4 regions of the Fictibacillus sp. EA-CB0309 genome follow, and region 1 is predicted to be linked to each of the others. Evidence: riboswitches for the same ligand, from Rfam matches in the RefSeq annotation. Region 1 holds a riboswitch; each other region holds the start of a gene.
What was found. Region 1 has a riboswitch for thiamine pyrophosphate ahead of tenA (thiaminase II). Riboswitches for the same ligand answer to the same signal wherever they lie in the genome.
Positions count from the first base shown of each region.

Region 2: another riboswitch for thiamine pyrophosphate. It lies ahead of ACEWFH_RS03380 (thiamine phosphate synthase); the one in region 1 lies ahead of tenA (thiaminase II).
Region 3: another riboswitch for thiamine pyrophosphate. It lies ahead of thiD (bifunctional hydroxymethylpyrimidine kinase/phosphomethylpyrimidine kinase); the one in region 1 lies ahead of tenA (thiaminase II).
Region 4: another riboswitch for thiamine pyrophosphate. It lies ahead of thiT (energy-coupled thiamine transporter ThiT); the one in region 1 lies ahead of tenA (thiaminase II).

Region 1 is NZ_CP169271.1:2,080,524-2,088,479, reverse strand. It holds partial or broken gene ACEWFH_RS11675 (glutamate synthase subunit beta) at 1-1,315, shown strand, start outside; gene ACEWFH_RS11670 (manganese-dependent inorganic pyrophosphatase) at 1,425-2,354, shown strand; TPP riboswitch at 2,582-2,689, shown strand; gene tenA (thiaminase II) at 3,025-3,738, shown strand; gene ACEWFH_RS11660 (ECF transporter S component) at 3,731-4,312, shown strand; gene ACEWFH_RS11655 (ABC transporter ATP-binding protein) at 4,327-5,778, shown strand; partial or broken gene ACEWFH_RS11650 (energy-coupling factor transporter transmembrane component T family protein) at 5,762-6,549, shown strand; gene ACEWFH_RS11645 (DUF2238 domain-containing protein) at 7,171-7,800, opposite strand; gene ACEWFH_RS11640 (chemotaxis protein) at 7,876-7,956, shown strand, end outside.
Region 2 is NZ_CP169271.1:586,900-594,855, reverse strand. It holds gene ACEWFH_RS03410 (DMT family transporter) at 1-786, shown strand, start outside; gene ACEWFH_RS03405 (MoeB/ThiF family adenylyltransferase) at 808-1,824, opposite strand; gene ACEWFH_RS03400 (thiazole synthase) at 1,821-2,588, opposite strand; gene thiS (sulfur carrier protein ThiS) at 2,593-2,763, opposite strand; gene ACEWFH_RS03390 (FAD-dependent oxidoreductase) at 2,735-3,148, opposite strand; partial or broken gene ACEWFH_RS03385 (NAD(P)/FAD-dependent oxidoreductase) at 3,145-3,857, opposite strand; partial or broken gene ACEWFH_RS03380 (thiamine phosphate synthase) at 3,857-4,389, opposite strand; TPP riboswitch at 4,532-4,637, opposite strand; gene ACEWFH_RS03375 (YjiH family protein) at 5,089-6,369, opposite strand; gene ACEWFH_RS03370 (hypothetical protein) at 6,589-6,858, shown strand; gene ACEWFH_RS03365 (S8 family serine peptidase) at 7,021-7,956, opposite strand, start outside.
Region 3 is NZ_CP169271.1:2,765,316-2,773,271, forward strand. It holds gene ACEWFH_RS15425 (hypothetical protein) at 1-17, opposite strand, end outside; gene ACEWFH_RS15430 (winged helix-turn-helix domain-containing protein) at 14-598, opposite strand; gene ACEWFH_RS15435 (hypothetical protein) at 786-1,025, opposite strand; gene thiW (energy coupling factor transporter S component ThiW) at 1,096-1,614, opposite strand; partial or broken gene thiE (thiamine phosphate synthase) at 1,615-2,225, opposite strand; gene ACEWFH_RS15450 (hydroxyethylthiazole kinase) at 2,284-2,769, opposite strand; gene ACEWFH_RS15455 (hydroxyethylthiazole kinase) at 2,793-3,182, opposite strand; gene thiD (bifunctional hydroxymethylpyrimidine kinase/phosphomethylpyrimidine kinase) at 3,169-3,981, opposite strand; TPP riboswitch at 4,089-4,196, opposite strand; gene ACEWFH_RS15465 (IDEAL domain-containing protein) at 4,569-4,799, shown strand; gene ACEWFH_RS15470 (DUF4349 domain-containing protein) at 4,938-5,852, opposite strand; gene ACEWFH_RS15475 (YecA family protein) at 6,045-7,079, shown strand; gene ACEWFH_RS15480 (APC family permease) at 7,597-7,956, opposite strand, start outside.
Region 4 is NZ_CP169271.1:2,384,392-2,392,347, reverse strand. It holds gene ACEWFH_RS13275 (PASTA domain-containing protein) at 1-403, shown strand, start outside; partial or broken gene ACEWFH_RS13270 (ribosome small subunit-dependent GTPase A) at 471-583, shown strand; gene rsgA (ribosome small subunit-dependent GTPase A) at 590-1,318, shown strand; partial or broken gene rpe (ribulose-phosphate 3-epimerase) at 1,359-2,005, shown strand; TPP riboswitch at 2,026-2,132, shown strand; gene ACEWFH_RS13255 (hypothetical protein) at 2,172-2,372, opposite strand; gene thiT (energy-coupled thiamine transporter ThiT) at 2,486-3,055, shown strand; gene ACEWFH_RS13245 (thiamine diphosphokinase) at 3,052-3,696, shown strand; gene spoVM (stage V sporulation protein SpoVM) at 3,803-3,883, shown strand; gene rpmB (50S ribosomal protein L28) at 4,116-4,304, opposite strand; gene ACEWFH_RS13230 (Asp23/Gls24 family envelope stress response protein) at 4,540-4,902, shown strand; partial or broken gene ACEWFH_RS13225 (DAK2 domain-containing protein) at 4,918-6,593, shown strand; gene sdaAB (L-serine ammonia-lyase, iron-sulfur-dependent subunit beta) at 6,689-7,351, shown strand; partial or broken gene sdaAA (L-serine ammonia-lyase, iron-sulfur-dependent, subunit alpha) at 7,364-7,956, shown strand, end outside.

The DNA.
Region 1 (7,956 bases):
TATCGGACTTGAAATCAAAGGGGCAGCTGCAGGCTGCCCCATTAACAATCTGATTCCAGAGTGGAATGATCTTGTTTATCGCGGAAAATGGAAAGAAGCTCTCGATCGTCTAATGAAAACAAACAATTTCCCAGAATTCACAGGACGGGTTTGCCCAGCTCCTTGTGAAGGGTCATGTACGGTCGAACTCGCCGGACCAGCTGTAACGATAAAAAATATAGAGAAGGCAATTATTGATAAAGGCTTTGAAAATGGCTGGATTCAACCTAGAATTCCCGTGAAAAGAACAGGAAAGAAAGTAGCGATTGTTGGTTCAGGCCCAGCTGGACTTGCTGCTGCCGATCAATTAAACCAAGTAGGTCATTCTGTAACTGTTTACGAACGAGATGATAGAGCAGGCGGATTGCTCACTTATGGAATACCTAACATGAAGCTGGATAAAGACATTGTGGAAAGAAGAATCACATTATTAAGACAAGAAGGCATTGATTTCGTTTTAAATACTGAAGTGGGGAAAGATATAATGCCTGAAGAACTAAAGTCTCAATATGATTCTATTATCCTTTGTACAGGTGCACAGAAACAAAGAGATTTGAACCTTGAAGGAAGAGAGTCCAAAGGTGTTCATTTTGCGATGAACTATTTGACTCAGGCGACTAAAAGGCTGTTGAACATTGAAGTGAATGAGCCTTTAATTGACGCATCTGGGAAAGACGTTATTGTCATTGGCGGTGGTGATACAGGTGCCGACTGTGTAGCTACTGCTCTACGACAAAAGTGTAAAAGCGTTGTTCAATTCGGCAAACATCCGAAACTGCCTAATGCACGAAGCGATGCAAACATGTGGCCAGAGCAACCTAACATTTTTACCATGGACTATGCCTATGAAGAGGCTACTGCTCAATATGGGCATGATCCTAGAGAGTACTCTGTTCAAACAAAGAAAATCGTATCTGATACAGAAGGCAATTTAAAAGAACTTCATACCATTCAAATGAAGAGAACATCAGATGATGCTGGAAATATTGTATTTGAAGAAATTCCAGGATCAGAGAAAGTATGGCCTGCCGATCTTGTATTCATCGCGATTGGCTTTGAAGGAACCGAACAGCCTGTCCTAAAAGAATTTGGTGTAGAAACCAAAAATAATAAAGTAGATGCAAAACATGGAGACTACAAAACAAACGTAGATGGAGTATTTGCAGCAGGTGATTCTAGACGCGGTCAAAGTTTGATCGTTTGGGCGATTCAAGAAGGTCGTGATTGTGCACGTCAAGTGGATCAATCATTGATGGGAAGTACGGTTTTGCCTTAATGCTTTTTTCCATGCTACAATAAACTCCAAAAGCCAAAAGCTGTTTTTATATGATAAAATAAGGCTTGGCTATCAAAAAATAATTTATATATTTATAAGGAGTAGAAGCATGGAAAAAGTACTTATTTTTGGACACAAGAATCCAGATACGGACACGATTACTTCAGCGATAGTTTACGCTGATCTTAAGTCTAAATTAGGACAAAATGTAGAAGCAATCCGTTTAGGTGAAATTAACGGTGAAACAAAGTATGCATTAGATTACTTTAAAGCTGAGCTTCCGCGTTTAGTTGAACATGTTTCTGCTGAAACAAACTCGGTTATTTTAGTAGACCATAACGAACGTCAGCAAAGCGCAAATGACATTGACAAAGTTCGAGTACTTGAAGTCATTGACCATCACCGTATCGCAAACTTTGAAACAAGTGACCCATTATATTATCGTGCAGAGCCTGTTGGATGTACAGCAACGATCTTGAACAAGATGTACAAAGAAAAAGGCGTTGAAGTAGATAAGAACATTGCTGGTCTTATGCTTTCTGCGATTATTTCGGATTCTCTTTTATTCAAATCACCGACTTGTACAGAAGAGGATGTTGAAGCAGCACGTGAACTAGCTGAAATTGCAGATGTTGATGCTGAGACGTACGGATTAGAAATGCTAAAAGCAGGCGCAGATTTAAGTGATAAGTCTGTTGAAGAGCTTATCTCTTTAGATGCTAAAGAATTTAATATTGGGGCAAGCAAAGTTGAGGTTGCACAAGTAAATACAGTTGATGCTAGTGATGTCTTAAAACATCAAGATGAACTTGAAAGTGCGATTTCAAAAGTGATCAATGAAAAAGGTTTAGACCTGTTCATGTTCGTTGTAACAGATATTTTAACGAATGACTCAACAGCTTTAGCTCTAGGTAAAAGAGCACAATCTGTAGAAGATGCATACAACGTGAAGTTAGAAAACAATACAACCGTTCTTAAAGGCGTTGTTTCTCGTAAAAAGCAAATCGTACCGGTATTAACTGAGGCGATGAGCAAGTAATTGGTGGCTGTAAAGGGCAAAACCTATCATGGTTATGCCCTTTTTATTTTGATTTCTTGAATCCACATAGGTTCACCGCACACCCAGCGGAATGAGAGCATCATAGAGTGGAATTCAACCATAACCATGAGAGTCTAAAAATTTCCTCCCTAAGCAGACTTACTCAAAAACAGTTGACAATCAAAACTAGCCTGCTATTATTTAAAACATACTACCAACTAAATATTAAAAACCACTAGGGGTGCCTTTCATAAGGCTGAGATCGAAGTGCGACTTTGAGACTCTTAGAACCTGATCTGGATTATACCAGCGTAGGGAAGTGGTGTTGAGGAGTCCTATATTTATACATAGTGTTCAATTCTCCATATACAACCACTTTCTCGCTGAAAGTGGTTTTTTTGTTTGGTTCTTTTCTAAAGGCTTTTTTAAAGATTGTTGCTTTAGAGGCATTTTGTTTAATCCTCTTCTTTGCAAGTTGATTGGAGTGGAAGGGTGCGAGACTCCTGCGGGACGAGCGGTCAGGTGGAGACTCCTAATGGCGCAAAGCGGCAGGAGGCTCACCGGACGCCCCGCGGAAAGCGAAGCAACCTGGAGCGGAGATCAACCACTTACAAAAGCAACAAGGTTTGCGAAAACAGTCTTTTAAAATTAAAAAACAAGGAGAATTCACATGAAAAAATTCACCGAACTTTTACGACAAAAAGCCAACCCAATTTGGGAAGCAAATCTCCATCATCCTTTTGTAAAAGGTATTGCAGAAGGAGACCTCTCATTAGAATGCTTCAAATACTACGTAATGCAAGATTCCTATTATTTATCTCATTTTGCTAGAGTTCAAGCCATGGGAGCTGCAAGGGCTGAAGATCTATACACGACTTCAAGAATGGCTGCTCACGCACAAGGAACCAATGATGCAGAATTAGCTCTTCACGAAACATTCATGAAACAGCTACAGGTTACCGAAGAAGAATTAGCGAACTTTGAACCTGCTCCAACTGCGTACCATTATACGTCTCATCTTTACCGAGTAGCAGAGTCCGGTAGTTTAGGAGAAATTATTGCGGCTATTCTCCCATGCTATTGGATTTATCAAGAGATCGGGGAAACATTTAAGGAAGCCACACCAATTGAACCTATCTATCAAGAGTGGATTGCAGCTTATGGTGGTGAGTGGTTTTCACAACTTGTCCAAGAACAAATTAACCGGTTGGATGATTTAGCAGAAAAAGCAAGTGAACAGGAAAAGGATAAGATGACTCGCCATTTCTTAATCAGCTGTGAATACGAATATTTATTCTGGGAAATGGCTTATACGTTGGAAAAATGGCCAGTTGCATACGGCACAGCTGCAACAAAAGTTGGGAGGGAAACAAAAAATGTATAAAGGACTGAAGTTAACTGATATTCTAGTGACCATTGTTATATCCATTGGCTTTGGTATTATTTATAAGATTTGGGGACCTCTTTATTACGCGGTTAAGCCGCTCGGTCTTCATATTGATCAATTGATCTATGGAATGTGGTTTATGGCTGCAACCGTTGCCTTTTTAATCATTCGGAAACCAGGGGTTGCTCTTTTAGCAGAAATTGCCGCTTCCTCAGGAGAGTTTTTAATGGGGTCTGAATTTGGGCTAGAAGTTTTATTATATGGTGTTATTCAAGGACTATTTGCAGAATTAGTCCTTATGGCTTTTCGCTACAAGCAGTTTGATTTATTTGTTATTTCTCTCGCAGCCATAAGTGCTTGTGCAGGATCTTTCATTTTAGACTTTTACAAAGGATATGTTGGTGATCTATCGACATGGAATCTTACACTATTTATTGTATTCAGGCTCATAGGTTCAATCATCTTCACAGGAATGTTAGCTGTTTCAATTGCTAAAGCACTAGAAGCAACAGGAGTTACTAAACTGGTTCGTCCCTCATCAAAGGAAGATTATGAGGCACTGAATCGATAACTGAGGTGGTTTAAATGGATACCGCAACATCTGTTAAAAATTTAAGATTAAAGTTTCCAGGAGAAGATGACTTACTTTTTAAGAATATAAATTTATCTTTCCAAAAAGGAGAGAAAGTGCTTTTGCTCGGACCTTCTGGATGTGGAAAATCTACTCTCCTGCAAGTTCTTTCTGGACTTATTCCTCTTTCTGTAGAAGTTCCTATTAAAAGCGATGGTGTACAGAACCCTGACAGTTGGGGGTTTGTGTTTCAAGATCCAGATACACAGTTTTGTATGCCATTTGTTGATGAAGAAATCGCATTCGTATTGGAGAACTTACAGGTCCCAAGAGAAGAGATGATAAGCAGAATAGAGGAGTTATTGCATGCAGTAGGATTACATTTGAATGATATCCACACACCGATTCAGACTCTTTCAGGCGGAATGAAACAGCGCTTAGCAATCGCATCGGTATTAGCACTCGACCCCGAAGTTATATTCCTAGATGAACCTACTGCACTCATAGACGAAAGTGGTACTAAGCAGATTTGGGAAACGGTTAAAAAGATAGGGGAGAATAAAACGCTAATTATAGTTGAGCACAAAATTGAACGGATCATGGATTTTGTTGACCGCATTATCGTTTTTACTCCAGATGGAAGAATTCTTGCGGATGGAGATTCTTCTTATATTTTTTCTCATTACAAAGAGAAACTTAACCAGTATGGCATTTGGTATCCAGGTGCATGGAACGAATACAAAAAGAAAAGCTCTTTAACGAACCAATGTAAGCAACAAAACACATTGTATCTAATAAACTTTAAGGGTTTTCGTAACAAGGAATTAAAAATATCATTAAAAAATTCAACCATTCATTCTGGAGAATGGATAATGGTAGTAGGAGAGAACGGTGCAGGTAAAAGTACGCTATTATTATCACTGATGCAACTGATAAAAACAGCTGGCACCTATCAAATAAACGATTTTACCATAACGAAAATTAATGATTTGTACGGCTTGGCTTATCTCGTTTTTCAAAACCCGGAATATCAATTTTTAACAAATTCCGTATACGATGAAATTACATATGGTTTAGCTCAAGATCAAGAAATTAATGCTGAAGCAGAAGAGATACTAAATACATTTGGGCTAACAACTAAAGAGAAACATCACCCTTATCATCTTTCTGTTGGACAAAAAAGAAGGTTAAGTGTCGCTTCGGCATTCATACAACATCCAAAGGTATTATTGCTTGATGAACCAACATTTGGTCAAGATTCTATAAATACGTTTAGAATTCTAGAATGGTTAGAAAACGAAAGGCAAAAAGGAACCATTATCATTATGGTGACACATGATTCTCAAATTCTTCTGCATTTTGCAACAAGGGTATGGGAAGTGAAGAATGGAGAGGTAGTCACTGATCGCGAAGTAACCGACATGATGAGGTCTAAAGAGGAGCACTTGTATGAATACAGTCTTTAACGGCAAAGTGACTTGGCTGCATAAAATCAATCCTTCTCTAAAATTACTAACAATAATGTTTTTATTTGTTTTTGCCATCACTATACATCAACTAAATCTTATGATTGCATTTACAATCGTTATATCACTGTTGTTCTTTTTGGTACAGGTTATTCCTATAAGCATATTCTTCTACTATTGGTACCTTTTTTACTTATTTTTTTATCAACATCATCATCTATGATTCTATTTGGAAAAGGAGAAACCACGCTATTTAAATGGGCATATGTGCATATAACAGAGGAGAGTTTACTTCGGGGTATTCATTTAGGATTTAGAGCTTTGTCATTTGCCATGCTGAGTTTAACGTTTGTCTTAACAACACAGCCTGTTAAACTGTTTTATTCATTAATGCAGCAGCTTAAACTTTCACCAAAGTACGCATATAGCTTTATGGCGGCTGTTCGATTAATTCCGATCATGATAGAAGAATTTCAAACCATACGTAACGCCCAAAAAGTAAGAGGGGTTATATGGCATAAGAATCCGTTGAAAAGATTGCAGTATCTTGTAATCCCTTTGTTATCACAAAGTATTCGCCGAGCACATCGAATTGCCGTTGCTATGGAAGCAAAAAGGTTCGATTCAAATAAAAAGAGAACCTTCTTTTATGAAATAGGGTTCTCAAAGTTCGATTCGTTTTTTGTAGGTTATTTTCTAATCATGTTCGCCATTGCATTCGTTTTCTCCATGTACTTTCCACTATTTCCTGAAACAGATGTTAGATTTTAAGTAGACCTAGAGGCTGAATTTAACTTCAGCTTCTTTCTATATTAGCAAACTTTGTTGTTATTGTAAGTAGTTGATTTCGGTTTCAGGTGCTTCGCTTTCGCAGGGTGACCCGCACATACCTTGCTAGAAGCATCTCGGGTGGCATGCACCTTCCACTCCAATCGACTTTTCAGTGAAGAGAATGAACATAATTACATAAAAGCAACAATTTTTTAGAGCATAGTCTATTCTTTTAACAAAGTCATGTTATCCTTTTGCTTCATTACAACCGCATAACTGTCTTCTTTAATATCTTTATATATAGAATAAGGCACCATTAACTCTTTCCCGCCAGAAAATACAATCTTATAACTTGGCTGTGCAACAAGTGTAGTGCCTAGATCATTAATGAGCTCAATTCTCTTTTTTCAACCACGTGACCTCGATATTCGTTAACCTCAAATTCTTTTTGAATATACCCAGACCACGCGGAAAAAAGTAAAAATCCTGAAACAAAAGTGCAAAGTATTGAAACCACTCTCAGCATAAAATCACCTCTGTCTATTGTTAGTCAAAAGTCTAAAATTTATTGGAGAGGGAAGTTACATAAGAAGGGTTTACAGTGTAACTATCTAATATATTTCAAGACCAATGTTTTTCTTTAAGATCATGGATCAACCGATTATGCCAGCGAGTCAATAATAATAAGGCAATGATTGAGCCGATCAGTGTTAGTGACATATCCCATTGTGCATCCCACATGTCACCTTGTGCGCCAACAAAGTCTTTCGTTTCACGTTTAGCTATTATTCCTGCAAGCCATTCTATGATTTCATAAGAAGCAGAGACAGATAAGGTAATACAAAAGGCTAGAAACTGAACTCCTTTTCCAAATGTCAAAGGAGTTTTCATAATTAAAATTTCACGAAAAACAATAGCAACTAACCCTTTCATAAAATGACCAAACCGATCGTAATCATTTCTCTTCAGGTCATTTTGGTTTTGCAGCCAATCAAATAGGGGAACATCGTCATATGTATAATGCCCTCCAATAAAAGTAAGTATGGCCAATAATGCGATAATGCTATACGAGAGAGAAGTTAACCTTATTTTTTTATATAAAGAAATCAAAATTATCAATATAATTAACGATGGTCCTACTTCTAGAATCCAGATGGGATAATGGGACGGCTTAATAGAAGACCAGATAAAGAAGACCATAACAAGTATAAAAAGAAAAAGATGAAACCGATTTTTCTTCAAAAACAGCACCTCGCATTCTGTCTTTAGTATTGATGTTTAGTCATACACGTATTCTTTCATTTCATGAACCCATTAATAAGAAGGATGTGGATAAATCATGACAAAAAAATAGCTGTAGCAATTCTGCATGGTATAGGTGACCAAACAGAGGATTTTTCAGATTTA
Region 2 (7,956 bases), 1.5 Mb from region 1:
GGCTTAACGGTATTTCTGCTTCTCTCCCTTATTAAAAAAGTTCGAATGCTAACGAAAAAAGAGTTTTGGTATGTTTTTCTCGCCTCAATCTTTAATGTTGTGGCGCATCATTATTTTCTATCGATCGGCTTAACCGAAACAACAGCTACAAATGGCGGTTTAATCATGGGAATGTCGCCGCTTCTGACGACCATCCTTGCCATCTCGTTCTTAGGTACACCATTAACACTGCTGAAGACGGTCGGACTTTTACTGGGATTTTCTGGTGTAGCCTTCATCGTCTTAGAAGGCAGCCAAGTGACGGGCATCTCGTTCGGTGACGGGTACATCCTTTTATCTGTTCTTACGCAAGCCGTTAGTTTTATTTTGATAAAAAGGGTCGCACACACGTTGGATCCCCGCTTGATGACCGGTTACATGATGGTGATTGGCTCGCTGTTCTTGATTGTGATTGGTTTGATTGAGGAGCCACAAGGATTTGCAGGAGTCGTTGAGAATTCAACGTTATCACTATGGCTGATCTATTTCGCTTCTGCCTGTATCGCAACAGCGATGGGGCACATGCTTTATAACGAAGCGATCGGTAAAATTGGAGCTTCGGAAGCGTCCATCTTTATTAACTTGAATCCGTTTTTTGCTTTAGTTGGGGCTGTTTTGTTTTTAGGTGAAAAAATACTTTTTCAGCATATACTCGGATTTTTTCTCATTATCACCGGCGTTCTGTTGGGTTCTGGTGCGGTTGAAGAGATTCGGAACAGAAGATTACGCAAAAAAGATGCCGCTTAACTTCAAGCAGCATCTTTTTCTTTATCCTATAAACTTATGATAGATGGACTTTGCTTCTGCTGTACTCTTTGTTCCATGCACGAGCGCACGTCCGTCTTTAAAAAGAACTAATCTGTAATTGTCGCTTTGGATCTCCAGCAAATACGGATTTCGGCGAACTTTCCTGTGTGAAACTATGCTTTTTTCCATCTGCTCTAAATCAATTTCTCGGTTGGAGGATGGGCGAATCTGTACAGTATCCCGTCCACATAAAACGGCTGTCTTCATTTCGGAATTTTTTTGAAGATACGGATAAGTCGGATGAGTTCCGCAAGACGGGCAGTCTTGTTTCTTTGCCTTACCCATTCCTAATTGAACATGCTGGTTGGTCCAAAGGTCGAAGGTCACGATTTTATTCTTAACAGCTTCAAAGTCCTCGACCAATATTTTTAGAGCTTCAGCCGTTTGATAAGCTGTCACCATTTGAACTGCTGGTGCGATAATTCCAGCCGTATCACACGTTTGGCCGTTTGCAGGAATCTTATCTAAAAGGCAATTCAAGCACGGCCCTTCTCCTGGAATAATGGTGTAGGAGATGCCGTAGCTCCCGACGCAAGCCCCATAGATCCAAGGCACCTCGTATTTCTGAGCTAAATCGTTAATAAGTAATCGCGTTTCAAAATTGTCCGTCGCATCAATAATGAGGTCGATTCCTGAGATCAGCTCTTCCGCTTCCTCAATGCCCATATCCATAACATGTGACTCGATCTCTACCTCGGAATTGATATTGGCTAGTCGGTTTTTAGCGGCAATCACTTTTGGAAGCTGCAGTTTTGCATCTTCTTCTGCATACAGCTGCTGGCGCTGCAGGTTTGTCCAATCGACGTAATCACGGTCAACGAGTACGATGCGTTTAACGCCAGCTCGTGTGAGCGATTCCGCACTTGCTGCGCCAAGCGCTCCTGCTCCAACAATCAGTACGCTCTTTTGCCTTATTTTCGCTTGCCCCTCTTTACCAATCGGGCTAAATAATTCCTGCCTTGAATATCGTTCATTCACTTCACACTCAACCCTTCTAAAGGACTGCTGGCTGTTGCGGTTTCTTTTCTTGGAATCCTGCCTGCTTCAAACCCTAACTGACCAGCTTCTACAGCCATCTTCATCGCCCGTGCCATCTTCACTGGATCTATTGCACCCGCTACTGCTGTGTTCAACAACACACCATCCGCCCCTAACTCCATGGCAATCATGGCATCACTTGGCGAACCGATTCCAGCATCTACAATGACCGGTACTGTTGTTTGCTCAATAATGAATTTTAAATAAAGCGGATTAATGATCCCTTGACCCGAACCGATAGGAGAGGCTGCTGGCATGATGGCATGTGCACCTAGTTCTTCTATTCTCCTTGCCAAAACCACATCATCTGACGTATATGGCAGGACGATGAAGCCTTCTTTTAACAGTTCTTCTGTCGCTTTTAACGTTTCTACTGGATCTGGCAGCAGCGTCTTGTCACAGCCGATGACTTCTACCTTTACCATATCACATAATCCGGATGCTTTTGCTAGTTTTGCGATCCGTACGGCTTCTTCTGCCGTTTTTGCTCCAGCCGTATTAGGTAACAGTGTATATTTTTTCAGATCCAGCATTTCTAAAAAGTTAGGCTGGCTCGCCTCAAATATGTTCATTCTCCTAACAGCAAACGTTAAAATTTCAGATTCGGAGGCGTCTATCGCTTTTTTCTGTGTTTCAAAATCAGGGTATTTGCCTGTGCCTAAGAGAAGTCTTGATGAAAATGAATAAGGTCCAATGTTTAGCATGAAATCACCCTCCACCGACAAAACGCACTAGTTCGATTTTGTCGTTTTCTTTTATTTGAGTCTCACTTTGTTTTTCATTCGAGATAATATCTTGATTCACTTCAGCTATCACGATCTGGTCGTCCAATTTTAAGTGTTCCAGCAGTTCAGTGATCGACTGCAGCGAATCCGGCACCTGTATCTCTTCTCCGTTGATCATAAGCTTCACTAATACGCACCTCGCTTTCAATTTGGTCGGCAATCATCTTTCCTGTTACAGGAGACAGCAGGATGCCGTTGCGGTAATGTCCAGCTGCAAGAAACATCCCTTCCCATTCAGGATGTGGACCGATATAGGGTTTTCCGGATTGTGTTTGAGGACGGATACCTGTCCATGCTTTTTCAAAAACAGATTCTCGAATACCGGGTACAATCTGCCTCGCTCTCTCCATCAGCTGAAACATACCAGTAAACGTCACCTTTTCATCGAACGTACCGAAAATACTGGTCGCACCGATCACAATCCGGTTGTGTCGTTTCGGTACAAGATAACATTCTTTATATTTAACGGTCCCGGTCAGAAGGGGTTATCCGCCTTAAAGGAAACACATTCTCCTTTTACCGGCACCATCTGAAGGGCAGAATCCAATTTAGAGCTCCATACCCCGCCTGCTAAAATTACATGTTCGGCATGAATCGTTTCTGTATTCGTTTCAACACCAGTTATCCGCTTTTTATTCTGTACCAGCTTGATGACTTCCGTTTGTTCTCTGACTTCTGTACCCATTATCTTTGCGGCTTTTAGATAAGCTTCTGTAAGTTTTACAGGCGAGACTTGACCATCATTCGGAAAAAAAGTGCTCCACGTACAGAGTTTGACAACGCTGGTTCTCTATCTTGCAGTTCTGCAGAAGAAAGCCAACGAATGTTTTCCCCATAAAGATATTCCGTTTCTCCTCTTCTTTGAAGTTGAAAAACCTCCTCTTCTGTAAAGGCCAGTTCATAGATTCCTTTTTCGATTAGTTCAATGTCCATGCCACTTATCTCGTACAGCTCTTGAGAGAGAGTCCGAAACATCTCACGGCTGGTTTTGGCAAGCGGGTAGAAAGGATGGTCTACACCAAACTCCATTTGTGCTCCAAGCATGCCAGCTGCTGCAGAGGATGCTTTTTCTCCCACTCTCCCTTTTTCTAGCAGAAGAACTTTCTTTTTCTTTTGGATAGCTGGTAGGGCGATCGAACAGCCGATGACCCCTCCTCCGATAATGACCGCATCATACGTTGAGCGCATTAGCACACCTCCAGTTGTTGCTGATATTCTTTAACAGCTTCAAGCGGTGAATCTGATTCTATGATGCCAGACATTACCGCGATGCCGGCAGCCCCCGCTTGGATAACCTCTCGAACATTTATTGGCTGAATGCCGCCTATAGCGATTACGGGAAGAGAGGTATTGCTTGTTACTTTTTTAGTCCTTGGAGTCCCTGCGGCATTTTTCCTTCCTTGGATGTTGTAGAATAAATATGGCCATACAACAGAAAATGAGCACCGTTTTTTTCAGCATAGTGTGCCTCTTCCATCGAATGAACCGAACAGCCGATGGTGAGTTTCGGAAATGAACGTTTAACATGCTTCACGTCTAATCCATGATAGGGAAGTTGAACACCTCTTGTACCGAAACATTCCGCGACATCTGCTCTATCATTGACGACTAGCTTGGTTCGCGGCACACCAATCTCCAGAAGCTTTGTGATCAGGGTCGAGAGCTCTCTGGCTGTTCTTTCTTTTTCACGGATATGAAAAGCTGTGATGTACGGATAGATGTTGTAAAGAATATCCATGAGCTTCTCTTCTGACTGCTTACCTGTAGAAATCACATGAAGTTCTTTTTTCACAACAAAAAACCACCTCCTTTGTTTAGAAAAGAGGTGGTTTTACAAAATTCAGCATTCGTTTAGCGAGATTCTGTTCAACACACCACTTCCCTACGCTGGTTCTAACCAAATCAGGTTCCAAGGGTCTTAAAGTACACTTTAATCTCAGCCTTACAAAGGCACCCCTAGTGGTGAATAACTATTTTATTAGTTCAATACATCTATTTTATCGTTAAACAAGATTAATAACAACAAGTGTAAAAAAGATGTAGTTAAACTGCTTAGTTGCGTAAGTGGCTTGCGCAGCACCAACAAACATAGTGGATCACTGGATCATCGGTCATCGGTATGTACTGTGTGGTTCGTACGTTTTCGGTCTGTAGTTAGCGTCTTTTGTTTTTTTACGGTACGTGTCCTTATATTTATTACACGTTCGCGCAGTAAAACTAGTTTTCCACGCAGGTCAGCACCACTTCCACGCAGTCTGAACTATTTTCCGCGCGAGATGAAGGGAGTTTCGCGCACTTTTACGCGCAATGAACGACAAACGAGTCAAACTATATATCTTCCGTCTGAATAAATAAGTTTTTTACGACAAAAAAGACGCTACCAAACCTTCGGCAGCATCTTTTTTGACTTTTATTCAATTTACAACAACAAATACGCGATTGGAGTGGCCAAAATCAATGCCAAAACCGTGCGTTGGAACCAAATCCATATGAGCTGAGGCACACTGATTGGAATTTCCGTTGATAACACACATGGAATGCTTGCTGAAAAGAACAGGATGGATGCAACGGACACGACGCCGATTACGAATTTTGTTACGAGTGCCGCTTCTGTTACTAATAGTGCTGGGAGGAACATTTCAGCTACACCGATTGATGCTGCTTTTGCCGCAAGCATGGCATCTGGAAGCTGCAACGCCCATGTAATCGGATAAAACACATAGCCGATCCAGTCAAAAACAGGCGTGTATTCTGCGAGTAGCAGTCCGATAAGCCCGACGCTCATAATGGAAGGCAGAATGCTCATCGCCATGACAAAACCATCTTTTAAGTTAGACCAGATATTGTTCAAAAATGCTGGAGCGTTCTGTGATGAATCCATCGCGCTTCTCCACGCGGTTTGCAGATATTTCTCGCTTACAACTTCCTCTGGCTGTCCCTCCCCGCCAACATACGAATCATCCATTCTGCTTAATGGACGCAATCGAACCGTGATCGCCGTTACTAAGAACGTCACAACGAGCGTCGTCCAGAAGTACGTGTTCCACATCTCCATCAGCCCTAGCGTGTTCGCCACAACAATCATGAACGTGGCGGATACGGTTGAGAAGCCTGTTGCAATGATCGCTGCTTCTTTTACCGTATACTTCCCTTCTTTAAACACGCGGTTCGTGATCAAAAGTCCGATCGAATAACTTCCAACAAACGAAGCAACCGCATCAACCGCGGATCGGCCTGGCGTCTTCCAAATCGGTCGCATGATTTTTTGCACAAGCACTCCGATAAATTCCATCAGTCCATAACCGACAATAAAGGCTAAGAATACTGCCCCAATCGGAACAAGCAACCCTACTGGAATAACCAGTTTTTCGAATAAAAACGGCCCCATGTTCGGATCGCTCAACCAGCTCGGACCCCATTCAAAATATAGAAGCACTGCCGCGATTAGACCGACTACTTTTAAAAGTGAAAAGGTGGTTGTGACTCGGTCTTTGTTCCACGTTTTTGTATAGAACGGATAGACCGCACCGAGAAGAATGACGAGTAGAGCGTAAATCGGTACGGCCTCACCCGCTGTTTCTCTCACCCACGTGACGAGGTGATCGAGCGGAATGGACGACTTCCCTTTTACCGTGATTGGAACGAAGAACATGAAAATGCCGACTGCACTGAAAAAAGAAATTTCAAAGAATGAGACCAGGAATCTGCAGCTTTTTTCATTTCATTCAACTCCCTCAACCGTTGATAAGCCTGCCGGTTCAGGCTCTCTATACATCATATCGGGACAAAGTACGAATTATGACGAGTCGTGCTTGTACAACTGTTATGATTTTTTAATCCCCTTTTTCACACGGAAACATGTCTGTTTTTCAGGCGTCTAGGGAATACCATTTACATAACCATAAATAGGAGTGTTATCATGCGATACTTTATGAATGTGAATAAAAGTGTAGAAGAAGAGTACGGCAAGCTGTTTAGCTTCGATCCTGAGACAAACGAAGAAAACGACGATGAGCTTGAAGTGATGAACAACTTAGACGAGCAGGACAAAGGAAAGCCTTATATCTTCCCAAAAAGCTTTTTGCTGGAGGTTTCCGCTGAAGATTATGAGCAGTATGCGGATGCTAAAAGAGGTAATGGGGATATGCGGGGTGTGACGGAGAGGATTTTGGAGAGGTATCGAGAGTGATATGTGCAAACTGATTTACTATCCTTATTCCGCAATCATAGTGAAACATAAAAAAAGGGTACTTTTCTATAAATAGAACTGTACCCTCCTAGAAATGGAGTTCAAATTTTTAGAATGCTTTATAAGACTCCTCTTAGAGTCTAATAAAAAGAATTGTCTCTCTTAATTTAACCCTAACCCTTCAAGAATATCTTCTAGATTTCTTCCCTCGTGCACGGTTTTAGGTTCAGTAGTATCATTAAAATCAGGGTTTTGCTTTAAGTAATGATCTTGAATATATTTCATATCTTTAGCATCAACAATCTTATCGAAGTTAATATCAGCGCTTCTTTCGTTTGTCCCCCAATTCCTTTCAAGCTGTATTGCATCCAGAATATCAATCACATTATCTTTTGTGACATCCCCTGGTGTTGCTTTACCCACATTTACTTCAGGATTCCAGTGTCCGACCAGCTCACCATCGTCATCCTGATAACCAACGTAGAACGAGTTGAGTACTGTAAAATGACCTGGTATATCGACTCTCACTTCAAATTGTTCGAGTGTCACTGGGAGCTTATCCACGTTGATCCTTGCATATTTTTCCAATGAACGACTATAGTTGTTGCCAGCTTTATCTTTGACCGTTACGACCGCACCAAGCTGTGATGTATCGATATCCCTTCTCCAGTTACTGTTCGTATCCGATTGTAAAGAAGAAGGTGACGAGACAGTACCCGTAATCTTTGAGAATGTTGGTACAAGCCAGATTGGATAGAACACAGAAGTCAATGATTTAGTATCTCCGTTTTCATCTTTGAATAAAGACGTTGGATTCTTTAACGGTACAATCTGATCGTATGTCATGTCTTTAGCTCTGACTACAACTTCCGCAAATGGCTTGTCCCCTGAGAGGGCTTGATTTGAAACTTTAAGGTTAACGCTTAGTTTCATGTCAGTAGAGCCTGAAGGCATAGACTGTGCCGTAAACTCAATATTATCTTTTCCGAGCTGTTCCAGCGATTCATGAGGCTTGACACTCACAATTTCTAACAAGTTTTTGTTAAAAGCAAAGCTCGTTGTTAATTCCTTAGTATTATCAAGGTTGTTGGCAATAAG
Region 3 (7,956 bases), 680 kb from region 1:
TTGTTGTCCTTCTTCACGTTGTGCCGCCTCCTTCAGGTTTTGGATACATGGCCATTGAAACATGATGCGTTTTAGCATTTTCTTGATTGGGTTTGTGATGCTTTTGGATGAGAGCTGTCAGCATGGCTGCATAGTCTTGCAGGAAAGCATTTCGAGTTTCAACACCTGAAAGCGATAGCTCCATCTCCATTACAGCACTGGGGATCTCTTCGTCGACCACCTGCTCCATAAGAGAAACGGCATCACGTTTTATTTTTTCTGTGAGTGACAATACGTGAGCGAGAGCGGTTTGATCTTGAAGCTTCTTGATTGTTTCGGAAGAAAGCCCCAATGAATCTGATAATAAAAACGACCTGCCGGCACTTACATATAGAACTTCTACAAGATTTCTTACATTCCTTGTACCCGCACGAACAACAAGCCCAACTTTTTCCAAAGCTTTAAGATGGTAGTTCACCTTTTGAGCGGAATCATTCATTTTCTTTGATAGCTCTGTCGCAGATTTCGGCTCCTTCAACAAGCTTATGATTTCTGATCGTACTGGATGCAGAAGGGCCGCCGCTTGCTCGGGCTCTGTGACGATAAACGTTTCTGGCATGCTCTGATTCCTCTTCACTCTCATCACCTCACTTTTACTTATTCCCTGTACGTAAAAATTATTCTTTACGTAAAATCATTTTATTACGTCAAACATCATTTTGTCAAAGAATGAAGCAAAATATACGTTTGCCTATGTGCACATAAAAAAACAGACTGTCCTGTATCATCCAGCCTGCTTTCTTCCGTTATAAAAGTGGAATTACACCGAGAATCAAGAAAATTACCGCCATACCTGCATTTAACCAAAATTCGGTTTTTTGCTTAAATAGTTTTCGTTCCACCGCACGAAATGAAAAGATGACCATTAAGATCGAAAACAATACGGTGGGGCTCTCCCATGTCTTTCCGTTATAGATGGCGAGCAGCAGTCCTAAGAACATGAGTACCATCTCAGTATACACCCAGTGTTTTGGTCGTTTTTTCATCAAATAAAGGCCCCTTTCACCGGTTGATAGTACACAGTGTACGGTGTGGAGGCCTATTCGGTGCTTATCTTTACACGGATTTTCCGTATTTTTCTCTTAACCAGCTGCCCGCGGCTGCATTTTTATGAAGAACACGCAGCACAATCCATCCTAGCAATCCCCCAATCACAGAACTCAAAAGAAAAGGTATTACAAAAAAGAACGCACCTGTTTTAGAACCCAATAGGTATGTAGCTACTGGCACTGCCACTAAAGCTCCAATGATGCCGGTCCCGAGCCATTCTCCAAGTGCAGCAAAAATATATCTTTTTCCCTTTATATAAAAATATCCCGCTACTAACGCACCGATCATTCCTCCTGGAAAGGCAAGCAATGAACCGACACCGAACAAGTTGCGCAGCAATCCGATGCTAAACGCGACAACCATTGCTGGAAACGGTCCGAGTGTCACACCAGCAATAACATTTATCGCATGCTGAACAGGAAAGGCTTTGGCAACACCCGCGTGAATCCAAAAGACATGAGAAGACAGTGTACCTATCGCAACCAACATCGCCATAAGAGTAAGTTTCTGAACAGATATCTTCACTTACATACCTCGCTTCGCAAACTGAATAGCGTCAATCATATTCCTTGAGGCTTGTTCAGGGTGATCCACACCACTTATCGCCGAAATAACTGCCGCACCATCAGCACCTGCCTGAATTACTTCACCCGCATTACCAATCGTAATGCCGCCTATTCCAACGAGTGGTACGTTGATATGATTCCTGCGAAGTTCTTTAATCAGTCCTACGCCAACCGGCTCTTCAGCATCCTGTTTTGAAATAGTTTGATAGATTGGTCCTGCCCCGATATAGTCTGCACCGTTAGAAACGGCGTCTTCCGCTTCAGCCAGTGTATGAGCAGACACACCAAGTATTTTACCTGTTGTTTGTTGGCGTATCGTCTTTAAGTCACCGTCACTCTGTCCCACATGAAGTCCATCTGCATCGACGAATTTCATTAGCTCCAGATCATCATTTACGATAAAAAGCACCCCGTGTTCTCTGCATATTTTTTTGCGCGGCTAGCAATTTCAAGGCGCTTTGCACCACTTAAACAGTTTGCTCCTTTTTCCCGAAACTGAAAAGCAGTAATACCACCTCGTATCGCTTGTAAAAGAATACGCTCAAAAGCTTCCGGAGAATCACAGTTCATCGTTCCTGCCACAAAATAAAGGAAAGCTGCTGTTTTAAGTCAGGCTTAGAAGAAGTCTTCATATTCTTGCTCCTTCCTTTAAAGTGTGATCTTGCCAGTTGATTGAACACTGCCAGATTTCTGGTGTGGTTTCTAATACAAACAGCTGATCGATAAGGTTTTGCTGAAAGCTTCCAGGTCCCTTTGCTGTCTTCACCGCTTCCTCAGCCGCTTTTGTGAGCATAAGAATCGCTAAAGCTGTTCGATCTAAAATGGATAAGGTCTGCGTTCGTGTCTCTTTCTCTTTCTGATTCGCCTGATATAAAGCCACCATGGATGTAGCAAAACAGCCCGTCCCTGTAACGAAAGCTAACATGTGATCGCCATGAGAAAGAACAATGCTTTTCTCGCCATCAGAAATAACATCCTTCTCACCCGTCATCGCGATGAGACACCCTGTTTGCTTTGAAGCCGCAGCAGCAAGCTGTATCAAGTCATCTTCAGAGCTTCCAAGTTCACCGTCAACTCCCTTACCAGCCCACTCTCCTTCAGCAAGAAATTGCATCTCTGCAGCGTTCCCGCAAATTGTCAGAATTGTTTGGGGACTGACCCCTTCAATTGTGAATATTCTGATAATATATTTTTAACCACCTCTTGGCGGAAAGCTGACAGTCCTATTCCAACTGGGTCGAGTACGACAGGCACTCCCGCGTGCATCGCTTTTCGAAAAGCTAGAATCATAGACTTTGCAGTTGGTTCATCGAGCGTTCCGATGTTCAGCACTAATGCATTAGCAACCCCGACAGCTTCTTCAACTTCACGTGCGTCATCAACCATCATCGGGCTGCCTCCAGCTGCGAGCACCCCATTTGCAAGGAAATTCATTGTTACGTTATTGGTAATATGATGAAGCAGCGGCTTCTCTTTTCTGACTTCTGCAACAAACGCCTTCCATTCTTGTACTCTAGTATTGTTCATGTGCAATCCTCCTATAAGCAAAATGATTAACTGGTCCATGACCTGAACCGACTTCTATTCCATGTTCAATCGCGTTTTGAATAAACCTTTTTGCATGCTCTATAGCACTCTCTGCTTTCCTCCCGTAAGCCAGTTCTGCTGTAATGGCTGCAGAGAACGTGCATCCTGTTCCGTGTGTATTTTTTGTGTGAACACGCTTTTCCACAAGCTCAACCATCTCAACACCGTTATAAAGAAGATCGGATACGTATTCACCGCTGCCAAAGTGACCACCTTTTATTACGATATAATCACCACCACCGTCAAACAGCACTTTTGCCGCTTCTGCTCTCGCTTCCTTACAATCTATCGTGATGCCTGTTAATGCTTCTGCTTCAGGAATGTTAGGAGTGATGATTTTCGCGATTGGCAGCATACACATTTTCATCGCGTCCAATGCTTCCTCACCTAAGAGAGTGGCACCGCCTTTAGCGATCATGACCGGATCGACAACCACGTTGTTCCATCCAAATATTTTAATAAAGTAAGCCGTTTTTTCAATGTACTCTCCTGAAAACAACATTCCAGTTTTTACAGCATCTGGTTTCAGGTCACTTCCGATCGATTGCAGCTGAGTTTCCAAACCCTCTAACGAAACAGGAAACACCCCTTGAACGCCGGTCGTGTTCTGAGCCGTCACCGCTGTTAGAACGGACATGCCATAAACACCAAACTCTTGGAACGTTTTCAAATCTGCTTGAATACCTGCTCCTCCGCCGCTGTCTGACCCTGCGATTGTCAGAGCTTTACTTACTTTTATCAGTTGTCCCACACTATCTGCCTCCTTATTACATACGCAAAAAAAGCCACCCGCTAAATAAATAGCGGGTGGCCGTTACAGTTTCATTTGAATAAAAGAGAAGCATGTAATCATCCACACCGCTTCCCTACGCCAGTACGATCTGGATCAGGTTCAAAGGGTCGAAGGCTACAACCTTCTCTCAGCTTTTTTAAAAAGCACCCCTAGCGGAAATGACAATATTGAGTTAATTCAATCCTACCCACACGCAACTTAAAATGTCAACGTTTTTTTCGAATAAGTGTTTTAAGTGTGTTTAAGCACCTTCAAATAAGGGGAAATAGTAACTAACACACAATAACAACATAAAAAACACAGAACAAAAACATTTGTAACACTTGGCAAAATACAGAAATAAACATGACAAACCATTAACATTTTTACCAAAAGGTGGTGAAAAAGCAGTACATTAGAATGATTATCGAAAATTTTTTCAGAATTTTCAAATAAAATGGTTGTCATTGGGCATCTTGCTCAGTATACTAGTAGAAACCTAGAAACATAAAAGGTTAAATTGGATAGGGAGATAATTTAAGGAGGGAAACAGGATGAAAGACAAAAACACTTCTTTTAACAAAAATCAAAACGAGATGGTGCAGTACAAGCAACAAAAAAGAGACCCCTTTGCCTTCAGCCTTATTGCCCAAATGGTACTGGATGAGGCCCTTCACAATTATTACAAAGAGTATTATGAAAGAGAAATCGACAATGCCTTGGATACAAAAGATAAAGAGCGTTTTATGAAATTAACCTCAGAATACAAAGCGTTTCTCGGTTAAGGCTTCTTAAACGGTACACCTTTTATAAAAAAGTGCCGTAAAAGCCAAAACACCCTTTCAGCAAACGGATCGATATCCGTGCTGCAGAGGGTGTTTCTGACGTACCCGTTAACTGACACTAGTTAAAATCCAAATCAATCAATTCAACGTTGTCGGTGATTCCGGCTTTTTCTTTTGCCCTTTTTTCCGTTTCCACCAAAGCCAGTAAAGCACCGCGATCACAATCACCCATACAGGTGCCAGACCAAACAGCGCAACGACTACAAAGGATACCGCCGATACCAAAAAATTCACGGTTTCCATAAAAAGCATCTTCGTTTTTGCCCACGTATTTAATTCTTCTGTCTGAAGTTTTTCTGCTTTTAGATTTCTTACTTCAAACTGTATCGTTACCGTTGAGTAATCACTTTGATTCTTCAAGAAATTCAATCGACCTTCAATTTGTTCGATCTCTTCCTGAACGGAAGCAAGGTCAGCTGAGATCTTTAATAAGTCTTCTGTTTTCTGTGCATCCTTCATGAATGATTCCAGACGGTCTCTCACTTGCTGTTTCGCTTTTAACCGAGAAGAGAGGTCCACATATTCTTCTGTAACATCTTCTCCCCGTACATTTTCGTGTGGTGTTCCTTTACTTAAATTTCGAACCTCATCTAAAAACGTACGAAAACCATCTATCGGAACACGCACAACCATCATGCCGGATTCATACCCATTCTCACCTGCACTTGTATTCGATTCCACAATATAGCCGCCTTTAATCTCAACCATGTTTCGAACCGTTTCCATCGTGTTCTGCAATTTATCTACAGAAATCTGCATGTCTGCATTATAGATGACTTTTCTTTGATCTTTAATTCGCTGCTTCTTATCTCCACTAGTATCCAATTCAGTTTTTGTCTTACCTTCTTCTGAAGAATTGTCCATCTTTTCATTAGAACTGCTGCTGCCACTATCATGATCACTAGCCATCTTGCTTTCAGACTTATCATTGCTGCTGCATGCGCTAAAGAGGAGCACGACGACAAATACCCACACTTTCCATTTTTTCCACATATCGTAATTCCCCTTTTCACCTTAGACGCTTTAAAAGAAAAAAAGGTTTCAACCCCCAAAAAACCAACCTATTTAATGATTTTTTCTCGTCTCGTTTTATGTTAAAATGTTGTCTGATGATTGTAAGTTTGAAAAAAATCCGATTTATGCTAGTATGTACAGGATAAGTAAGTGGTTTACTGGAGGAATAGCATGTCAATGATAGGAAGAAATGATCCGTGCTATTGTGGCAGCGGAAAAAAATATAAGAAATGTTGCTTACATAAAGAAGAGCAAACACGCGAAGTATCCTTTCACCAAGAAGGACTTATCAAATTCGCGCTTGAGAACTATCAACAGGACTTAGCAGCACGCACATCTCAATATGTGAAAAAGTATCCTGTTGCAAAAGAGCAAGAACAAACATACGCGAATATTGCGGTATGTTGGGAAATATTCTGCTCAGAAATTAAGGATGGAAAAACTCCTGTAGAACTTTATGTGGATAAAGTAAAGAGCACCGTTAAACCGGAAGTCGCAGAAATCCTTGCTGGCTGGATAACAGCAGCACCTTCCCTATATAAAGTTTTGGAGCAAAAAACAGGATTCATCTTTACCGTTCAAGATATTTGGTCTGAGAAAGTATTTGATGTAACCATCAATGCTGCAGAAAAACCAAAACAAGAGAGTGCTTTGCTTGGAACACTCGTTTCAAATGGCATCAACCATGAGTTTTATGTAGGTTATGTTGAAATGCCAATGTCCGAACTGCCACCTTTAAAAGCGGCAGTAGAAAAACTTCAGCCTTTAGCTGATGCTAAGGAAATCTTCAAAAAAGAGTTCCCTGCTGTTCTTCAGCTATCTTTAATCGATATTTCTGAAGGCGTTCCTCAACCAAAAGAGGATAAGTCTCTTGATGATAAAAAATCTGCTGTAATTGAAAGCGAAAAAGCAGTGGAAGTATCCGATCAACAAGAAGAAAAATACACAGCTGTAACGGATCTTGTCAAAGCGAATGCTGAAACAGAAGTGATAGAAGAAGCTGAAAAACTTTGGAGCGAATATATCACAGAATCTAAACCAGCGATTCGAAAAGAAGAGATCTATGCAGCGGCACTTGACTATCTCGTTTCTAAAGATATTAGAGGAATCGCTTCTACTCAAGCGGAAACAGCTAAAAAGTATGGCGTTTCACCTGCAAGCCTTTCATCACGTTATCGTGAAATGAAAGAACTATTAAGTGTATAAGTCATCATACATTTCTTTAACCCGTCAGAGCTTCTGGCGGGTTTTTATTCTTATGTTTTTGCATACATTGTCGCTCTTGAGAGTAGTTGATTTCCGTTCCAGGTTGCTCGCTTTCCGCGGGGCAGGCGGCGAGCCACATTCATACGTTTCACCCTTAAGTGTCTCACCTGTCCGGCCTCAAGAAAGTATACTTGCTCCTGCGTCTACAAGTTAATACTACTGCAGTAAGCTTCCTCGTCGCATATCTTGCGAGATGCTTCTCAAGTCGTAGGTACGCACCCTCCACTCCAACCAACAGTCAAAGAAGAAAATAAAAATGAGGTTTGAAAGGAATAAATTTTTTAGAAATCTAAAAGATATTTGCTTCTGAGTATTTTTTTAAAATAAATTAATCGGGTTAAAAGCATGAGACTCCTGGAGAAAAAAACGTGACAGGTTAGTCGCTGTAGAGCAAAGCACGAGGTGCTCAAGGTATCAAAGTTTGCAAAAACATCCTTACAAAAAAACAAGACCCCACTTATAAGGAGTCTTGCTTTTGATTTCGCTGCAGCCAATAATAAATCGGTAAACCTGCAACTGTAATGAAGATTGCCGTTAAACTGTCGAATGGATCGTTCAATATTGTTGCTCCCACAATGTAGATAGAGCCCAAAATCGCAAAGATCGGGATAACCGGAAATAACGGAACACTGTACACTCTTTTTTGACCTGCATGCCGTTTACGCAGTTTAAACACGGCATAAAACGCGAAGATGTAAAAGATATAAACAGCGAAGATCGCCATCTCTGAAAGATAATCAGGGTCTGTTAACAGCATCATGATGATCGCAATGACCACTTGTAAATAAGTAGCTGCGATCGGCGTACCGTACTTATC
Region 4 (7,956 bases), 300 kb from region 1:
AACAGTTGAGTTTTCAAGTGAGTTTTCTGATACGGTTGAAAAAGGGAAAGTAATCTCACAGAATCCTTCTCCTTTTACTCAAGTAGAAAAAGGCGCGACCATTTCCGTTGTCTTATCAGATGGTCCTGAGGAAACAGAAGAGGAGCCGCCTTCTGAAGATGACCAACCCGCAGGAGACCGCTCCGTGACGAAAGATATTGAAGTAAAGCTGGATAAAAAGGATAGAAGTCAGCCAGTTACTGTAAAGATTGTTTATTCGGATAAAAACGCTTCTAATGAAGTTTTTGTAGAAGAACAAATTACAGACAAAAAGAAATATCAGCTGCCTCTAACGATTGCTGAAGGGGTTCTGCTTCTTATGTTGTGTATGTTAACGGAAAAGAAGAGAAAGCTGAGACCATAAATTATGATGATGTTAAAAGTGCCAATGGACAAATGGAAGATGAGGAAGGGGACGATGGTGATTAAGCATGCCTGAAGGAAGAATTGTTAAAGCCCTCGCTGGTTTTTATTACGTTAAGGAAAATGGGAAGTCAGAAGTTTTCCAATGTAGAGGTGAGGAAACTTTCGCAAAAAGAAAGTGAACCCGTTGGTCGGTGATTGGGTTGAGTATGAATCAACCAACATTACAGATGGATACATTCTCGATGTGAAAGAACGTAAAAATGAACTAGTCCGTCCGCCAATTGCTAACGTAGACCAAGCCATCCTTGTTTTTTCAGCAACGGAGCCAGATTTTAGTACGCTTTTATTAGACCGTTTCCTTGTTCATATTGAAGCGAATGATATTCTGCCTGTGATCTGTATCTCAAAAATGGACCTTGTTCAACAACCAGAAGAAATGGATGAGATTCAGAAATATATTGAAATCTACAAACAATTAGGATATGAAGTAATTCCGACCTCAACGAAAACCGATGATAGCTTAGATTTGTTTTATCCCTTGTTCAAAGACAAAGTAACGGTCTTTGCTGGTCAGTCTGGTGTGGGTAAATCATCTTTATTAAATGCTATAAATCCTGAATTAATGCTTGAAACGAATGAGATTTCAACCCATTTAGGCAGAGGGAAGCATACGACACGGCATGTAGAATTAATTTTGTTTGGCAACGGATTAGTTGCAGATACACCGGGTTTTAGTTCACTTGATTTTATGAATATCGAAGCTGATGATTTGTCGATGTACTTTCCAGAGATGAATGAACTGCGCGGTGACTGTAAATTTAGAGGATGTTCGCATACGTCCGAACCGAAATGTGCCGTAAAAAAGGTGTTGAAGACGGAGTTGTTCCAGAGTTCCGCTACGACCATTACGTAAGTTTTTTACAAGAAATAAAAGATCAAAAACGGAGGTACTAATGATTAAAATAGCTCCTTCCATTCTTTCTGCTGACTTTTCGAAGTTAGGCGAAGATATTAAAGCTGTAGAAGAAGCTGGTGCGGATTACATTCATGTTGACGTTATGGACGGTCATTTCGTTCCGAATATTACGATCGGACCGCTTGTCGTTCAAGCCATTCGCCCAGTTACTAAACTCCCTTTAGATGTACATTTAATGATTGAAAATCCTGATCGATACATTGAAGAATTTGCAAAAGCAGGTGCGGATATTATTTCTGTTCATGTAGAAGCGTCACCGCATCTACATCGAACGGTTCAACTCATTAAACAACAAGGTGTAAAAGCAGGTGTGGTTCTTAATCCAGCTACTCCAGTCGAATCCATCAGACACATATTACAAGATGTTGACCTTGTGTTATTAATGACCGTTAATCCTGGTTTTGGTGGTCAAGCTTTCATTGAGAGCGTAGTGCCCAAAATCAAAGAAGTGTCAGATTTAGTAAAAACACAAGGATTGAATGTTGAAATTGAAGTGGACGGTGGAGTTAATCCTGAAACGGCTCGTCTTTGTGTTGAGGCTGGTGCTAATGTATTAGTATCCGGTTCTGCCATTTACGGAAAAAAGATTTAAAGGATGCAATTCGATCCATCCGTGGTGTATAATTGTACCGAATAATAAAATAAGCAACCACAGGGGGAGTCCTTTAAAGGGCTGAGAGGGGAGTGTTCTCCCGACCCTTTGAACCTGAAGCTGGATCATACCTGCGTAGGGATGTGGAGTCGTATGACTTTTTGTATTCAATTATGATGGATCCTAAAGCAACCGCGCTCACATGCCGGTTGCTTTTTTTATTTTTCTTTTTTGCAGTCGTTTGTCGCTTATGGGTTTTGCTGAAGCTTTGGCGCTTTTTGAAAGTTGTTGATTTCCGTTATAGGTGCTTCGCTTTCCGCGGGGCATGCGGTGAGCCACATTCGTACGTTTCACTCTTAAGTGTCTCACCTGCCCGCCTGTCCCGCAGGAGTCTCGCAACCTTTCACTCCAATCAACTTCAAAGGTGGTAAGGTAAAAAGATTTTTTAGGTTTGGCACGTACTTTAGCTTCAAATAACTTGCAAATTAGAAATAAATAATAGGAGGATAAAAATGAAAAACAACAACATTTCATTATTAACAGAAATAGCGATTATGTCTGCTCTATCATTGATCTTAGGCATGATTAAATTTGCTGGACCTTGGCCGCAAGGTGGGTCTGTATCTCTTGAGATGGTTCCGATTTTCTTGATGGCTTTTAGAAGAGGATTTAAAGCAGGTGTATTTACTGGATTAGCGGTAGGACTTCTTCAGCTTCTTGTTAACCCTTATGTTATACACCCAGCACAGATGATTCTAGACTATCCGTTAGCGTTTGCTTTAGCGGGTGTTGCAGGTGCGTTTGCGCCGTCATTGGCACAAAATAAATCAAAAAGAACGTTCCTAATGGTTACAGGTATCTTTGTCGGCTGTTTATTAAGAACAATCTCGCACGTTTTATCAGGAGTTATCTTCTTTAGTGATCTAGCTGAAGAAATGAACATTTGGCTTTATTCATTTATGTATAATGGATCATTTATGATTGTTATTTTTGTAATTACTTCACTTGTAGTCATTCTTTTAACAAACACTGCGCCAAAATTACTACATGCTGCACGAAGCGGATACACCCGAGCGGCATGAAAATAAGAATCGTTGCAGGTGGCCCTGAATACCTGATACCAGAGCTGAATTCTTTTTATAACACTCCTGATTGCGTGTGGGTAGGTGTAGATAGGGGCACATTGTATCTGATTGAACAACATATAGAACCGCAGTACGCGTTTGGAGATTTTGATTCCGTTACAGATAATGAAAAAATTAAAATCCTGCATTCACATATAAAAGTAAATCAATATCGTTCAGAAAAAGATGCTACAGATATGGAAATCGCTTTTGAATGGGCTTTGACCCAGAATCCAGAAGAAATCCTGTTGTTCGGAGCTTCTGGAGGAAGGCTGGATCATGAGCTGATGAACATGCAGCTCTTATATAAAAGCCGGTTTAGCTCAGCTATTGTAAAATTAATTGATATAAAAAATGAAATCTCACTCCAAATGCCGGGCAGTTACAGAGTTGATCATGATGAAAAATATCGCTATATTTCCTTCCTCTCACACAGTGAAGAGGTGAGAGGAATAACATTAGAAGGTTTTAAATATCCTTTAAAACGTGCCGTTTTAAAAGCTGGATCGTCATTATGCATCTCAAATGAGCTTGTAAATAAAAGTGGTACTTATTCTTTCGACTCCGGCATAATATTGATGGTAAAGAGCCGTGATTAAAAAAATTACGGAATACAGGCCCCAAAGCACCTTTTTATAAAAAGGGGAATAAAGTATTTTATTGTTTAGCTCTTATCATTTTTTATGGGCCTGGAGGAGGGGTAAGATGAAATTTTATACCATTAAACTTCCTAGATTCTTAGGGGGATTCGTACGTGCCATCTTAGGTTCTTTTAAAAAAGGGTAATAAACAAAAAAAGCGCCAAGTGCGCTTTTTTTGTTTGTGTCCATATACTGCTGCTGGAAATGGTTACTGTCCGCTTTAGCAAAAATACTGTCCACTTTTTATTATTTACTGTCCGCTTCAGTGAAAATACTGTCCACTTTTCATGAATTACTGTCCACTTCAACGAAAATACTGTCCACTTCACTCGTTCTACTACAAATAAAAAAACAGCAGCGGTAGCTGCTGTTTTTTATTAAACGCGTTCTACTTTACCTGATTTAAGAGCACGAGCAGAAACGTATACGCGCTTAGGCTTTCCGTCCACAAGAATACGAACCTTTTGGACATTAGCTCCCCAGCTTTTCTTTGATTTGTTCATTGCGTGAGAACGCTTGTTACCAGTTTTAGGTCCTTTTCCAGTAATAAAACATTTACGAGCCATAGTAGGTGAACCTCCTTTACAGCAAAAAAGCTTTGCATCAATTCAATCGTATGTTAAATACTAAATAATATTAGCATGACTTCAGAAGCAATGCAACATATTCGTGAAAGGTTTTCAAGTAAATTTCCTTGACAATACTATTTACATAGTGTGAAATGTAGTAGTCCTTTCAAAAAAGACTAATGTATAGTAAAATATTTGTTAGCCATTTAACAATTTAAAGGGGGATGTAAGCATGTCAATTGAAATGAAAACAACCTATGGTCAAATTGATATTTCTAATGAAGTGATTGCCACTATCGCTGGTGGAGCCGCAATCGATTGTTACGGAATTGTTGGCATGGCATCAAGAAAGCAATTAAAGGATGGAATAACTGAACTTTTAGGACGTGAAAATTTCTCCCGAGGGATCGTTGTTCGCCAAGAGGAAGATGAAGTACATATCGACATGTATATCATCGTAAGTTACGGAACAAAGATTTCTGAAGTGGCTCATAACGTTCAGAACAAAGTGAAATATACCCTGGATCAAATGCTTGGTTTGGCGGTTGACTCAGTGAATATCTATGTTCAGGGTGTCAGGGTGACAACCCCTTAGTTAGGAGGAAGTTTTGTGTCTTTAAAAGTATTAGACGGAAAAAAGTTTTCGAAAATGGTGCTCGAGGGCGCTTCAAACTTATCAAGAAACGCAGCAATGGTCGATGCACTTAATGTATTTCCTGTCCCAGACGGTGATACAGGAACAAACATGAACTTAACGATTACTTCTGGTGCAAAAGAAGTAGAAAAAACACTTCTAGTCAAATTGGAGCCGTAGCAAGTGCATTTGCAAAAGGGTTATTAATGGGAGCACGAGGAAACTCCGGAGTTATCCTTTCACAGCTATTTAGAGGCTTCTCTAAATCAATTGAAGGAAAAGACTCTATCACGGCTGCTGAATTCGCTAATGCATTTGATAAAGGTGTAGAAACGGCTTATAAAGCCGTTATGAAACCGGTAGAGGGTACTATTTTAACTGTAGCGAAAGATGCAGCTAAAAAAGCAGTTAAAGAAGCTAAAAAATCAGATGACATCCTACACATTATGAAAGAACTTGTAAAAGAGTCTAAGGCTTCCTTAAATAGAACACCAGATCTTCTGCCTGTTTTAAAGGAAGTAGGCGTTGTAGACTCAGGTGGCCAAGGGCTAGTTACGGTTTATGAAGGATTTTTAGCAGTGCTTGAAGGGAAAGAACTTCCAAAAGTCTCTGTGAACGCTCCTTCTATGGGTGAACTTGTTAACGCTGAGCACCATAAAGCGCAGATCCACATGAAAACGGAAGATATTCATTTCGGATATTGCACTGAATTCATGGTGAGATTTGAAGACCAGAAAATTAAAAAGAATCCGTTCGATGAAATTAACTTTCGTAATGAGTTAAGTGAGCATGGTGATTCTCTTTTAGTGGTTGCAGACGATGACGTAGTCAAGGTTCACATTCATACTGAACAGCCAGGTAACATGCTGACTCTAGCACACCGTTATGGCAGTTTGATCAACATTAAGATCGAAAACATGCGTGAACAGCATTCAGCGATCTTAGAGAGCGAAAATGAAGTGGTTCCTTCCTATTCACAACCCGTTTCTGAGAAGAAGAAGGAATATGGCATTGTAACGGTTGCGATGGGTGAAGGGATCGAAGAGATGTTTTCATCTATGGGAGCATCTGTGATTCAAGGTGGACAAACCATGAATCCAAGTACAGAGGATATTGTTAAAGCCATTTCTGAGGTGAATGCAGAAAAGGTATTTATCTTGCCTAATAATAGCAACATTATTATGGCATCGGAACAAGCTGCAAGTGTTGTTGAACAAGAAGTGGCTATTATCCGTACCAAAACAGTACCACAAGGGATCGCTTCCATCCTAGCTTTCAATCCTTCTGCTGATATGAAGGAAAATGAAAAGAAGATGAACGAAGCAATCACTTCTGTAAAGTCTGGCCAAGTTACTTATGCGGTTAGAGATACTTCGATTGATGGTGTTGAAATTGCAAAAGGTGATTTCATGGGAATCTCTGAAGGCAAAATCATCACTTCAAAGACTGACAAACAAGAAGTGACGAAAGAACTTTTAACGAAAATGTTAGATGAAGATTCCGAAATCGTAACGATTATTTACGGTGAAGATAGTTCAGAACAAGAAGCACAGGAACTTGCTGATTTTATTGAAGAAAAGTTCCCTGATGCAGAAGCTGAAATCCACAACGGAAAACAGCCGATCTATTCATTCATTTTGTCAGTTGAGTAAAAAATGAAAAGTATTCTCTCTTAAACTTAAAGTGTGATAAAGTTAAGAGAGAATACTTATTTTATTGGGAAAAAACGCAATTGAAGGAGATCGTCATGAAATATAAAAGTGTGTTTGATATTATCGGTCCCATTATGATCGGACCGTCTAGTTCGCATACAGCAGGCGCAGCAAGGATTGGAAGAGTAGCACGGAGCTTATTTGGAAGAAAACCTAAATACGCCACAATTTCTTTTTACGGTTCGTTCGCTAAAACCTATAGAGGTCACGGAACAGATGTAGCGATAGTAGGCGGAATTTTGGATTATGACACTTTTGATACTAGGATTGTGGATGCGCTTACAATTGCAAAGCAAGAAGGCATCAAAGTATCGATGACTGCCGAAGATGCAGTTACTGACCATCCAAATACGGCTCGAGTCATTATTGGTGATGAGGACGACAAAATTGAAGTTGTTGGGATTTCAATTGGTGGTGGAAAAATTGAGATTACCGAATTGAACGGTTTTGCTTTAAGGTTATCTGGAAATCATCCTGCTCTTCTTATCGTGCATAATGATAAATACGGAGCGATTGCAGGAGTTGCAAATATACTGGCTAAGCATGAAATAAATATCGGCCATATGGAAGTTTCACGAAAAGAAAAAGGGAAAGAAGCACTGATGGTTATTGAGATCGATCAAAATGCAGATGACATCATCATTGACGAATTAAGTTCTCTCCCAATCGTTCAACAAGTAGTAAAGATACACGACTAAGAGGTGAGAAGAATGTTTCGTAATGTAGCTGAATTAATAGAATTAGCCGAATCAAAAAAATGTAAGATCTCTGAGATCATGATCCAGCAAGAAATGGATGTAACGAGTCGTACAAGAGAAGAAGTACTTGGTTTCATGGATCGAAATTTAAAAGTTATGGAAGAAGCGGTCTTGCGCGGTATTACAGAAGACGTGAAGTCTCATTCAGGATTAACGGGTGGTGACGGTAAGCTTCTTCAAACGTATATCCAATCAGGTAAATCACTATCTGGCGAACTGATGCTTGACGCTGTAAGTAAAGCGATGGCGACGAACGAAGTGAATGCAGCGATGGGTACTATCTGTGCCACACCGACAGCTGGGTCTGCAGGAGTTGTTCCTGGTACTTTATTTGCGCTGAAAGAAAAATTGAACCCAACACGTGAACAAATGATTGAATACTTATTTGCCGCTGGAGCATTCGGTTTTGTTGTTGCGAACAATGCTTCGATTTCTGGAGCAGCTGGCGGATGTCAAGCAGAAGTAGGATCTGCAACAGGTATGGCTGCAGCAGCGATTGTTGAACTTGCAGGAGGTACGCCTTCTCAATCTGCTGAAGCAATGGC